Regions from separate parts of the Agrobacterium sp. NPDC058088 genome, predicted to be linked through region 2. Evidence: predicted binding sites of a transcription regulator. Region 2 holds the regulator's gene; each other region holds the start of a gene.
What was found. The regulator PhoB, encoded in region 2, activates phosphate uptake and scavenging genes when phosphate is short. The targets are predictions, from matches to a motif close to TGTCATNNANCTGTCAT.

Region 1 (3,204 bases), on a different contig from region 2:
GCCTGGATTGGCATCTGTGTTCTGGAGGGCGATGCGATCCCTTATGGCGACCAGACGTCCGCGATCTGGATACCGGCGGCGCAATGATTGTTGTCGCCTTTGAGGAAAGGTGGCGACCCCTGCAGGACTCGAACCTGCGACCTACTGCTTAGAAGGCAGTTGCTCTATCCAGTTGAGCTAAGGGGCCGTCATGCCGGGCAATTGATGCTCCGGCAGAAATCTTCAATGGGCGTGTTTCAGTGCGTCCAGGGCTGGGTGCGGTTGAAACGGAAATTGTCGGTGTAGGAAACCACCTTACGGGTTGCTTCCTTCGGCAGGATGACGCGGTATTCGATGCCCTTGCGCTGGGCATAGGCTTCGGCCTGTTCCTGCGTCTCGAATGTCAGCTTGACCTGCTGCTTCATGTCGGAACTGGAGGTGTAGCCCATGATCGGATCGATCTTGCGCGGAACCTCGGCGTCGAATTCCAGAACCCAGACATTGGTCTTCGCCTTGCCGGATTGCATGGCGGTTTTTGCAGGGCGGTAAATCTTCGCAGACATGTCGAAACTGCTCCGGTTGGACAGCGGGGTGAAACACCCCGGATTATTCATCACGTACCTGAATAGAATAACCAAATCGTGTCAGGAACGTCGAATTTGAAATGGACTGACTTCAGGTGAGAGTCAAGACGATTATCCCCTTACGGCTTCATCAAACCCTGCGGTTTCGGCGTCATCTTTTGCCCGTCGGGGGCGCGGCTGAATAAAGATGAATTTCCCTGTTGCGGACTGCGGGTGAACCGTGTATTCCCCAGCCATCGCCTCGGCGGAGTGTAGCGCAGTCTGGTAGCGCATCTGGTTTGGGACCAGAGGGTCGGGAGTTCGAATCTCTCCACTCCGACCATTTTAAAGCTGAACATCAGCTTTCCGGCGTAACCCTATCCCAAAGAACACATTTATTCCGCAGGTGGACCGGCGAGAGTGCTCTCTGCCGTGCCGATGGTCATGACATTGCCGCGCCATGCCACCGCGCTGCCAATCCAACTGCGGGTCCATACGACGGGCATGATCATGTCGCGGGCGATCATGGCCGGCAGCGTATGGAGCGATACCGGCCAGCCATTGAAGGCAGCGAGCGCCAGCTCCGGGCCGTACATCAGGGCGAGAACGACGGAGGCCGTCGCTATGAGGTTCACATCCGTCATCGCGGCAGCAGCAAGCGCGAAAAGAAGCGGCGGAAGCGCGCCGGTAAGAATCTCAGGTGCGAAATATTGCGGGAAGGTAACGCGTCTCAGCCGTGCCCAGCGGGTCTGTCGCGACCAGATTTCGCCGGCATGGCGCTGGCCGAGTGGTTGCTCGAACGGAGCGGAGACCAGATGCACCCGGCGGCCGGCGTTTCGAACCAGCTTGGTTGAGGCGGCGTCCTCGGCGATTTCGGCGGCCAGGGCGCGGATGCCGCCGCGGTCCTCCAGGAACGGCTTGTTCCACAGCATTGATTTGCCCTGTGCGAAACCCATGCCGATTGCTTCGGCAGCATATTGCCAGCGTCCCTGCGACCCATTGAGGAAGGCGCACTCCACATTGGCCCAGAACCCCACAGGGCGGGAACCGAGCGGCGGTGAGCAGACCAGCCCACTATCCTGCCGCCAGGCCGACATCATGGTGGTTATGTAGGATTTGGGCATCAGCACGTTTGAATCGGCCAGAATCACCCATTCGTGCCTGGCGGCGCGCCAGCCCTTGACGCAATTGTTCAGCTTCGGATTGGCGCTGACGCGGTCGTCGCCGAGAAGCAATTGCATGGAGACCGAAGGAAACGTGGCCGCGGCCTTGCGTACTTCCGCGATAACGGGATCGAATTCGTCCGCAACGCAGAACAGCAGTTCGTAATCCGGCCAGTCGAGCTCAAAGGCGCGCGAGAGCGTCAGCGGCGTGAAGTTTTCGACGCCGCGCAGCGGTACAACCAGTGAGACCGGTGGTTTTTTCTGGACAAGATCGTTTTCCGCGTCCCGTCTCGTCAGTCGCCAGCCGGCGAGAACGATGCCGAGAAGATTGAAGGCAAGGAGCAAAATTGCGCAAAGGGCAAAGACGGTTTCCATGCTGGCCAGTTCCACTCCCGCGCTTTTGGCGATCCACCGCCAATCGATTCCATGGAATTCATCTCTGCGGATTATAACGTTTGAGTGACAGTTACATGTCATCATCGGAAGGCAGAGGCAGGGAGGCGCGCCGTGCATGAGAGCACTGTGGAAGCCTCACGCAAAGAAAAGCCCTCCATGAAGAAGGGCCCAATCATCATGACGGTCAAATTGTTCTAGTGGACGTTCAGGATATGGGCATGGCTGCTTGCAACGAGAAACGATTCCCTTGCTATCTCGATGTCGCATTTGCCGGCGATGGCATCGAGGCAGTTTCTGCGAGCCTCCTCATATTCAGGTCCATGTTCTTCGGGCCAGCGATACATCAGCATGTCCAGCGCGACCAGCGGACTATAGATTTCCACCGCGGCCGAAAGCGGCAGGTGGATAGCCACCGGTTTCATCCACGAGGCGTGGTGACACGGCTCTGTTCTGTGAATCAGCATGTCATTTTCCTCCCTGTTTCGTGTGCCTTAAAGACCCTCCAAGCTCCCATGCGCGTAATGCCCACCTCACGCAATTGTTCCCGATCACCTAAAATGTGATCGGCCAGGGGGTTCCAATTTTTCAAGATGAATGGAAGATGAACAAATAGATGAACCGGAGATGAACAAAACCGCCGCTTGAGGCGTTGTTATGTCCATAAGAAGGAGAACGCATATGTTCAATTTATCAGGCATTCAGGAAAGCTTTTTCGGAGACCGCATGGCTGGCGTATGCCAGGCAATCACTTCGGCTCTGGCCTTCGAATCAGGGCTCGAAAAGTCGCGTATTTCCGCGATGGTCGAAAATGACGTGATTTATCTGGAAGGTACGGCCGATTCGGTCGAGGCGATCGATATCGCCATCAATCTTGCCGCTTCGATCTCCAATTGCCGGATTTTGAGCCATATCGAGCCGGTTTACTGATTATTGCGTCAGCCGGGCGAAAATTCGTCCGGCGCATTCAGAGGCAATAACGCGGCAAGGTCAGTTCCGGTTGCCGATTTGCGCGCTGCTAACCATATCGCCCGGCTTGATGCCATAGCGTTTCGCGGCGCCACCATTCAATTCCAGCACGAATTTTACCGGTCCGCGCGAGCTGA
Region 2 (3,204 bases):
AAACATTTCCTACGGTCCGCGCATCCACGGTCTCGCCCGCAACAAGGCGGATATGGATCAGATCGTCGAGCACAGCCTGCAGAAGGCCGGTCTCTGGAACGAGGTGAAGGACCGCCTGCAGGAATCCGGCACGGGTCTTTCCGGTGGCCAGCAGCAGCGCTTGTGCATTGCCCGCGCCGTTGCCGTCAGCCCGGAAGTTATTCTGATGGACGAGCCCTGCTCGGCGCTCGACCCGATCGCGACTGCAAAGGTCGAGGAACTGATCCACGAGCTGCGTACCAACTACACGATCGTTATCGTCACGCACTCCATGCAGCAGGCGGCGCGTGTTTCCCAGCGCACGGCTATGTTCCACCTTGGTCACCTTGTCGAAGAAAACGAAACCGACAAGATGTTCACCAATCCGGACGACCAGCGCACGCAGGACTACATCATGGGCCGCTTCGGCTGATCCCGGCCGGCGTTTTATCGAAACCGAACAAGACTGGTGCCTCTGCCGTGCCCGCTTCGGGGTACGTGCATGCAGGCCAAGCCGGAGGACTAGACCATGACACAGACAACGACCCATTCGCATATTCTGTCGGCCTATGACGACGAACTGAAATTCCTCACGCGTCGTATCGCCGAAATGGGCGGTCTCGCGGAACAGATGTGTGCCGACGCCGTGCGTGCGCTCGTCAACTCCGACGCCGCACTCGCCCAGAAGGTCATTTCCGACGACGCGATCCTCGACCATTCCGAGCGCGAGATCGGCGACAAGGCCATCGTCACCATCGCCAGGCGCCAGCCGATGGCGGCAGACCTTCGCGAGATCATCGGCACGCTGCGTATTGCAGCGGACCTCGAACGTGTTGGCGACCTCGGTAAGAACACTGCCAAGCGTGTCATCGCGGTTGCCGGAACGGGCGTGCCGCGCAAGCTCGCCCGCGGCATAGAGCACCTGTCGGAGTTGGCGCTGGTACAGCTCAAGGAAGTCCTCGACGTCTATTCGACACGTTCGGCGGAGAAGGCCAATGCCATCCGCGAGCGCGACGAGGAAATCGACGCCATGTATACGTCGCTCTTCCGTGAGCTTCTGACCTACATGATGGAAGATCCGCGCAACATCACCACCTGCACGCATCTTCTGTTCTGCGCCAAGAACATCGAGCGTATCGGCGACCACGCCACCAATATCGCCGAGACGATCTATTACATGACCACCGGCAGCCAGCCGGAAGGCGAACGTCCGAAGGACGACAGTTCCAACACGCTCGGTTCGGTTACCGAGTAACAGACAAGCAGCGGCTTGCGGAGTTAGTATATGGTGCCCAAGATTGCAGTTGTGGAAGATGAGGAAGCTCTGAGCGTCCTGCTTCGTTACAATCTCGAGGCTGAGGGATACGACGTCGACACGATACCCCGTGGCGATGAGGCGGAAATCAGGCTGCAGGAGCGTATTCCGGATCTTCTCATCCTGGACTGGATGCTGCCTGGCGTTTCCGGCATCGAGTTGTGCCGGCGGCTCCGAATGCGGCCGGAAACCGAACGTCTGCCCATCATCATGCTGACGGCGCGTGGCGAAGAGAGCGAGCGCGTTCGTGGCCTTGCCACCGGCGCCGACGATTATGTCGTCAAGCCGTTCTCGACGCCGGAACTCATGGCCCGCGTCAAGGCCATGCTGCGCCGGGCGCGCCCCGAGGTTCTGTCTTCGGTGCTGAAATGTGGCGATATAGAACTGGATCGCGAGACCCATCGCGTTCACCGCAAAAGCCGCGAAGTGCGTCTCGGCCCGACGGAATTCCGCCTGCTGGAGTTCCTGATGACTTCTCCGGGCCGGGTGTTCTCCCGCTCGCAGTTGCTGGATGGCGTCTGGGGCCATGATATCTACGTCGATGAGCGTACCGTCGACGTGCATGTCGGACGCCTGCGTAAGGCGCTCAATTTTTCCCATATGCAGGACGTCATCCGCACCGTGCGCGGTGCCGGATATTCGATGGAAGCCTGATCGGAACCGAACTGACGGTTCCCCTCAGCATGACGTTCCGCCAAAATGAAAAGGCCCGAAACCGGGATGGTGTCGGGCTTTTTCATTTTGAACCTTCCGCAAGCACGATACTTTCATCTGCTTGACGAGCGGTTGAGAGCCCACCGAAATCCGGATTGAAGGGCGAAACCCGACGACGATGAATAGGCCTTGGTGTTCTGCTATAGCCGTCCGGGAAGCGTCGTACGTGTCACAAAAAAACGGGCCCGAAGGCCCGTAGTTTTTGAGTGTCAAATGCGTGCCGCAACACTCAAGCCTTACGGCGCTCGCTGACCGGCTGGTAGGCGAGCTTCGCATGGAACTTGCAATAGGGCGAAGATTCCAGCGCTTCACAACCGCAGAAATGGAAATCGTCTTTCAAGGGATCGCCAACCGGCCACTTGCAGGTGCGCTCGGTGAGTTCCGTCAGCGTCAGGCGACGGGAAATCGGGGTGACAACGTTTCTGGACGGAACGTAATCGAGGACTTCCGCAGTCTCGATGCCGATATCTTCCTGAAGAGCCGTTGCTGCGTTAGAACGCGTCAGAACCCGAGCAGGCGCGGTGCCGACGCGGCCCACGAAATTCGTCGCGCGTGGAGCGGGGGCCGCGGCACGCTTGGGAGCGGAACGCGCCGAAGTGACCGGACCGCCAGCCTTGACGCGTCCCGGCAGGTTAAGACGGTGGACCTTGCCGATGACGGCATTGCGGCTGACACCGCCCAGCTGTGCTGCTATCTGGCTGGCGCTAAGCCCTTCGGACCACAATTTCTTGAGTTTCTCGACCCGTTCGTCTGTCCAGTTCATGCCGCTTCTCCGCTTTTCGCGTGTATTTTCGGCAGAATCCCTCTCCGTCTCGCGGGATGTGCCGCGAGTGTGGTTTCTGCCTGATTTTTGGTGACTAGTTCCGCCGCAATGCAGTCTAGTAATTAGCGATTAACCTAGTGCCACGCAGACTCCGTGGCAAGAGTCACGGGAATCATCTCGAATCGATTTTCCGGTTTTCCCCAACTTGCTGGCGAGTAGAGTCAGAAAGGCAACACCTGGGGTCTGCCGAGCCGCCACCTACTAGGGCTTGATAAGCCTAGGAAATACGGACTTTTGTTGACATCGGCAGGCGAAGTGACAATAGTGCCCGTGCCGCCGCGAGGCGGCATTTTTGATTTTCAGGCGAGGGATAACCTCACTAGCCTATTGACAA
Region 3 (3,204 bases), 730 kb from region 2:
CGAACATAGGCAAGCGCCGCCTCATGATCGGCCTTGGCGGCGGCGAGAACCTCCGGCTTGTCGGTATAGTCAGCAACAACCTTGCGGCTGTCGTCGCGGTGGTAGATCGGCCGGGCTTCTGAGGTGAAGTCGACGATCTTCCAGCTCTTTCCGTCTTTTTCCAGCAGTAGGTCGATGAGACCCATATGCGAGCCCCAGAAACCGGCCATGACAGCCGGCTTGCCCATCAGCGTGCCCTTGACCGCATCCGCACCCTCGATGCCATCCCAGGTCTTCGGGCCGGGGAAGACCAGATGCTGGTGGCCGGTGAAGATCGCGTCGATGCCGTCGACACCGGCGAGATACAGCGAGGCGTTTTCCATGCGCTCGGTCTGGCCCTTGCCGTCGATACCGGAATGGGAAAGAGCGATGATGATATCGGCGCCTTCTTCCTTCATGACCGGAACCCAGGCTTTCGCCGCCTCGACGATGTCACGCGTCTGCGCCTTGCCTTCGAGGTTTTTGGAATCCCACATCATGATCTGCGGCGGCACGAAGCCGATGATGCCGACCTTGACCGGGCTGGTCACGCCGCCGCCATCGCGGATCTGCTTTTCCAGAATGACATAGGGCTTGAAGAATAGTTCGTCGTTTTTCGGGTCGGAAGCGAGCTGGCCCTTGGTGAGGTTGGCGCAGACATAGGGGAAACCGGCGCCCGCCAGCGTGTTCGACATATAGTCGAGACCGTAATTGAATTCGTGGTTGCCGAGCGTGCCGCAATCATAACCCAGCACGTTCATGGCGTTGATGACAGGATGTTTGTCGCCGGCCTTCATGCCCCGCTCATAGGCGATATAATCGCCGAGCGGATTGCCCTGCAGGAAGTCGCCATTATCGACAAGCATCGAGTTTCCGGCTTCGGCGCGGATCTTGTCGATGATCGAGGCGGTGCGGGCTAGCCCCATCGTGTCGTTCGGTTTGTCGGCGTAATAGTCATAGGGAAAGACGTGAACATGGATGTCAGTCGTTTCCATGATGCGCAGATGCGCCTGGTTGGCCGCCGCACGCGCAGCAAAAGGGTGCAGCATCACCAATGCCGAGGTAGCTGCGAAGCCACCCAGAAGCGAACGGCGGGTGATGGGGTGGAGAGCGAGAAGCGGCGACATGGGAACTCCTTCGGATGAAGCTTGGTCTGTCATGAGAAGCGGACAGGGTAGAAGCAATCGCAGAGGAGTCCATCACCAAAATGACAGGCCGGTGACAGATCGGCCCGTTTTCAACCGTTTGATAAATTTTTTATCGCAAGAGTGCGGCACAGGTGCCGCCGCACTGGAAAATGCGCATAGCTCGTTCTGCACATTCCAGTGCTCTGGATCAGCGGGCCAGCGTCGGTTTCACTTCTTCGTGGAAGAAGCGGAAATAGGAGGAAAGCTGGGCCAGCGTGTTGGTAGAAAGCTTCAGCTGCAAGCCGATCCGGTTCTGGTGCTGCCACTGCACGACACCCTCGATGAAGCCCAGATCATCGCTCTGTACCTTGACCCGGCTGCCCTTGGCGGCAGCGAAAGGTCCGTCCAGTTCTAGTGCCATCCCCGTGGCGGAAAGATCAACCACACGGCCTCGGGTCGACTGGCTGAAGTAATGCACGGTCGCAAAAATTCTCGTCTTGCTGCGCGGTGCGCTGCGTGTCGCCATATTAAGGTTGTTTGTCATATTGCTGCTCAAAATATGTTGTTCCGATACACGCAGCTTAGAATTTAAAGGTGTGAAACCAGTTTAGTTGTTCGGTTAAAACTTATTCAATGCTGCATTTATGCTGTATCGATACGGCATTGGTAACAATTGTTGCGGGCGGACCGCACATGCACATAGGCCACATCCGCGCGCTCCAGAAGGTGCCGCGCGCGCGACACGATCTCGCCCGTCGCCGTCACTGCGCCGGTGCCGTAGACAATGCGGTCATCGGCTCCATAACCGCGCACGATGTAATCGGGGCTGTTCAGCATCGGCGGAATGGCTTGCGTCTGCGGATAGCGATCACAGGCGTCGGCATGCAGAAACACCGGCCCCGTTTCCGCATAGGGCTGCAACGAGGGAAAGGGCCGATAGGCGAGGATCAGCATCCCATCACCTTCCCCGATCTGGTGAAGACAGTGGCGGCATGGCATACCCCCGGGAGAAATTGCCTTCTCCGGAGGATTGCCATAGGCGTCGGCTGAACCCGCCCGGAAGGCCTCGGCTTCTTTAGCCGGCATTGCAGTGAAAACGAGATCGGTCATGGCGGGGCCTCTTCAAGGTGGGTTGGCGTTGCTTCTTTGCAGCTATGATCCCGAAATGGAGCACTATCCACCCGATTCTTGACAGGTGATGCAACCAGCCCATTGCGTGACTCGTTAGCTTCGGGAATCAGTGGCGCTCCTCGTTTCCGGAAGGTCTGATTTTATGTTGCGTCGTTTTCTGGCCGCCGTTCCGCTGGCTTTTGTTTCGTTGACGATTCCGATCGAGGCGGATGCGCAGGTTGCCTCCGGTCTTGATGGCCTGTCCGACGATCAGCTGCAGCAATCGGTCAATTTCGTTATCGGCAACGCGATCTTCTCGCTCTATCACGAGGGCGCGCGCATGCTGATCTCGGATTTCGGGACGGCTGAGACGCCCAGCGTCCAGGCTGCGGCCGATCAGCTGGCCGGCACGCTCATCCTGCAGGCCAATGAGGAATGGCTCGACACCGCGCTCGTCAACGCCACCGACAGCTGGTATCTGGCGCGCGAGGCCGAGACCTTGCCCGAGCATGAGGCCCCCGTTTTTTCCGCGCTGGTGCCGGACAGGAGCCGTGATCGCAACATGGCCTGCCTGATGGTTGGTCGCGATAAGGATGGTTATGGCGATCTGGCCGCAATGATGGGTCTCCCCAATGCCGAATTTGACAAATGTGTTGCCGCCTATCCGGGTGTCGCTTCGGCCTGGGAAGAGTTCCTCGCGCCTCACCGCAGCCAGACACCCTCGAAATTTTCCGTCAGCTACGTACCGCCGCGTGACCCGGAACTCGAACCTTACGCCATCATGATCAAGGAATCGAAGGTTCTCGATCTCATCAGTCGCAGCTTCGGCGGCTATGGCCTGAAGGGTGACGTCAAGCTGACGGCCAAGTCCTGCGGTCGTCCCGATGTCTACTGGTCGGCCGAGAAGCGCGAAATCACCTATTGCTACGAGCTTGGTAAATTCCAGGCG
Region 4 (3,204 bases), on a different contig from region 2:
CCATTGCCGCCTTGCGCCCGCGCTATTTCGCTTTCTTCCTGGCGCTGCTGCCGCAATTCGTTTCCACATCGGGCAATGCGGTTGAAACTTTCGCCATGGCGCAGGCCGCTATCCTGGTTCTGGCATGTGTGATTCTGGCTGCGCAGGCCACGTTCGCCGCCCCGACGCTTGCGCTGGTACGCCGCATGTCCGGCGATAAAAAAATCCGGCCGAAATACCGAACCCACTTCATTTCCGGCCGTGCCGTCAGTGCCGGATACAGGCGGATCGCCGCCTGAAAATCTGCCTGAAAGCAGGGGTGCCACGTCCCCGCTTGCCGCTTTCCTTACAATAGGTTAATGAAAGCGCGACGGGACACTGCCTGCTTCGCTTGACGCGGGGGTATCGAGAGACAGGCATAACGAAGGCGGCAACATGCGAAATTCGGGCAAATTCCGCGGAAGAAGTGCACTTCTTCTGTCTTCCACCGTGGGTCTGGCACTGGCATTGAGCGCATGCACCAGCGTTGAGTACGCCGCGAAAGAAGGGCCGAACGGGCCGAAAATTGCAGCGGTCACCCCCACCGCCCCGGGCCAAACATCCCCGCAGCCCGCAACGGCTGAAGCCGTGGCTGGCGCCACACCGGCTGCATCGGCAGTTCAGGCCACCGAAGCCGCATCCTCTTCTCAAGCAGCAACACTTCCCACTGCCGTCGCCGTCAAGGGCGGACGCGTGGCGCTGCCGCCTGCCTCTGAAATTGCAGCCGCCGCCGCCATTGCCGCGCAGATGCAGGCGACCGAGGTGGCTGGAGCCGCAGCAACGACAGCCGCACCGACCACAGCCGCGGCGCTTGCACCGACACACGCCACGCCGGCGGTAGCAGCCATTGAAACGGCAAATGCGGCGGTAAAACCGGCCATGCATAATACCGCCGCCGATCTGCCGCAGGTGGCAGCGGTCAAGGGCAGCTTCCCGGCCGCACCGCCACCACCCGGCTCGCCCTCCATCGGCACCGAGTTGACGGCGGAACGCAAAGTCATTCCGCTGCCGAAACCGGACAGCACGGTTCTCGCTTATGCCGCTGGCCCGACCAATGCTGCTCTTGCCGCCATCCGCCAGAACGAATCATTGACGGCACCGCTGAGACCCGCACCCGCGGGACGCGAAAAGCTGAGCGGCCTTATTACCAAATACGCGACCATGTATGATGTGCCGGAAGATCTGGTTCACCGTGTGGTGCAGCGCGAAAGCAAATACAATCCTGGCGCCTATAATGGCGGCCATTTCGGCCTGATGCAGATCAAGCACGCCACGGCCCGTTCCATGGGCTTCGATGGCCCGGCCTCCGGCCTGTTCGATGCGGAAACGAACCTCAAATATGCCGTGAAATACTTGCGCGGCGCATGGCTTGTCGCCGATAACAACCGCGACAATGCAGTCCGTCTTTATGCGCGCGGCTATTATTACGACGCAAAACGCAAGGGCATGCTGCACGTTCTGCGGAAATAGCTGCAAGACCGCCGAGTGCTTCCAAGCAGCATTCCGGCCTCGCGCCAGAATTGAAAAACCACCCTCCATCACGCTGGGCTTAACTCTGCACCCAACCATGGCGCGTCTGCGCCGTGGAGTATTGTTTTGAGGCCGTTGCTCAATGCAATCGAAACATTGAACGTCGCCAGTCCGTGTCATCAAACTGTAGCGTCACGGCTGTAGACGCCTCTCAATCGACTGAGAGGTGAACATATGACGAGTGCGGCACCCAAGACCGGCTTCAGCAAAAACACAAAACTGAAGTCCGCATTGCTCCAGCACAAGGCACTCTCCAAAAGCGGCCTGTCCGAGCGGTTCTTCGGCGTCCTCTTTTCCGGCCTCGTCTATCCGCAGATCTGGGAAGACCCCGAGATCGACATGGAAGCGATGGAGCTTGGCGAAGGTCACCGCATCGTCACCATCGGCTCCGGTGGCTGCAACATGCTGGCTTATCTCTCGCGCAATCCGGCCAGCATCGATGTGGTGGACCTCAACCCGCACCACATCGCACTGAACAAGCTGAAGCTCGCCGCCTTCAGCCATCTGCCCGCCTATCAGGATGTAGTGCGTCAATTCGGCCGCGCCGGCACTCGCAGCAACAGCGTCGGTTATGACCGTTTCATCGCCGAGCATCTGGATGCCACGACCAAGGCATACTGGTCGAAGCGCACCCTTTCCGGCCGCCGCCGCATTTCGGTGTTCGACAGGAACATTTATCGTACCGGCCTGCTCGGCCGCTTCATCGGCGCCGGCCACCTCATGGCCCGGCTGCACGGCGTGAAGCTCACCGAAATGGCCAAGACTCGCACGCTGGACGAACAGCGCCAGTTCTTCGACAGCAAGGTCGCGCCGCTGTTCGACAAGCCCGTCGTGCGCTGGCTGACGAAGCGCAAAAGCTCGCTTTTCGGTCTCGGCATTCCGCCGCGCCAATATGACGAGCTGGCAAGCCTTTCCAGCGACGGTACGGTTGCCTCGGTGCTGAGGGAGAGGCTGGAAAAGCTCGCCTGCAACTTTCCGCTGCGTGACAATTATTTCGCCTGGCAGGCCTTCGCGCGCCGTTATCCCGAGCCGCACGAGGGTGCCCTGCCCGCCTATCTCAAACCGGAATATTACGAGACGATCCGTAACAACACCGCCCGCGTCGCCGTCCATCACGCCACCTATACCGAGCTTCTCTCCCGCAAGCCGGCAAGTGGTGTCGACCGCTATATCCTGCTCGACGCGCAGGACTGGATGACGGATGTGCAGCTCAACGAATTGTGGTCTCAGATCAGCCGCACCGCCGCACCCGGCGCGCGTGTCATCTTCCGCACGGCGGCGGAAAAGAGCGTGATCGAAGGCCGGCTTTCGCCTGACATCCGCAATCAGTGGGTCTATCTCGAAGAGCGCTCCAACGAGCTCAACGCCATGGACCGCTCCGCCATCTACGGCGGTTTCCATATCTACCAGAGGGCTATGGCATGAAAACCGTCGGCGAGAATGTGGGCCTTGCAGACAGCGCACATGCAACCCTGATGGACCGCATGTATCGCCACCAGCGGCATATCTACGATATCACCCGCAAATATTACCTTCTCGGCCGTGACCGGACCATTTCCGGCCTTGATGTGCCGAAGGGTGGCACGCTGCTTGAAATCGGCTGCGGCACCGGCCGCAACCTGCTGCTCGCCAGCCGTCGGTTCCCGGATGCGAAGC

Region 1: ACFVTJ_RS03630 (ceramide glucosyltransferase) is a predicted target of PhoB. The motif match lies at 2,165-2,181, and genes of this name have one in related genera.
Region 3: ACFVTJ_RS08945 (bifunctional 2',3'-cyclic-nucleotide 2'-phosphodiesterase/3'-nucleotidase) is a predicted target of PhoB. The motif match lies at 1,226-1,242, and genes of this name have one in related genera.
Region 4: ACFVTJ_RS02270 (DUF3419 family protein) is a predicted target of PhoB. The motif match lies at 1,663-1,679, and genes of this name have one in related genera.

The regions. Positions count from the first base shown of each region.
Region 1 is NZ_JBHVSU010000001.1:734,193-737,396, forward strand. Features, by position in the region: gene ACFVTJ_RS03610 (DUF429 domain-containing protein) at 1-87, shown strand, start outside; tRNA gene ACFVTJ_RS03615 (tRNA-Arg) at 111-187, opposite strand; gene ACFVTJ_RS03620 (ETC complex I subunit) at 237-542, opposite strand; tRNA gene ACFVTJ_RS03625 (tRNA-Pro) at 809-885, shown strand; gene ACFVTJ_RS03630 (ceramide glucosyltransferase) at 938-2,080, opposite strand; gene ACFVTJ_RS03635 (DUF982 domain-containing protein) at 2,296-2,565, opposite strand; gene ACFVTJ_RS03640 (BON domain-containing protein) at 2,780-3,028, shown strand; gene ACFVTJ_RS03645 (DUF192 domain-containing protein) at 3,089-3,204, opposite strand, start outside.
Region 2 is NZ_JBHVSU010000002.1:10,435-13,638, forward strand. Features, by position in the region: gene pstB (phosphate ABC transporter ATP-binding protein PstB) at 1-451, shown strand, start outside; gene phoU (phosphate signaling complex protein PhoU) at 548-1,273, shown strand; gene phoB (phosphate regulon transcriptional regulator PhoB) at 1,304-1,987, shown strand; gene ACFVTJ_RS05345 (GcrA family cell cycle regulator) at 2,277-2,810, opposite strand.
Region 3 is NZ_JBHVSU010000002.1:738,356-741,559, forward strand. Features, by position in the region: gene ACFVTJ_RS08945 (bifunctional 2',3'-cyclic-nucleotide 2'-phosphodiesterase/3'-nucleotidase) at 1-1,145, opposite strand, end outside; gene ACFVTJ_RS08950 (PilZ domain-containing protein) at 1,354-1,689, opposite strand; gene ACFVTJ_RS08955 (DUF1203 domain-containing protein) at 1,788-2,255, opposite strand; gene ACFVTJ_RS08960 (DUF4344 domain-containing metallopeptidase) at 2,419-3,204, shown strand, end outside.
Region 4 is NZ_JBHVSU010000001.1:469,918-473,121, reverse strand. Features, by position in the region: gene ACFVTJ_RS02280 (LysE family translocator) at 1-278, shown strand, start outside; gene ACFVTJ_RS02275 (transglycosylase SLT domain-containing protein) at 415-1,488, shown strand; gene ACFVTJ_RS02270 (DUF3419 family protein) at 1,723-2,973, shown strand; gene ACFVTJ_RS02265 (class I SAM-dependent methyltransferase) at 2,970-3,204, shown strand, end outside.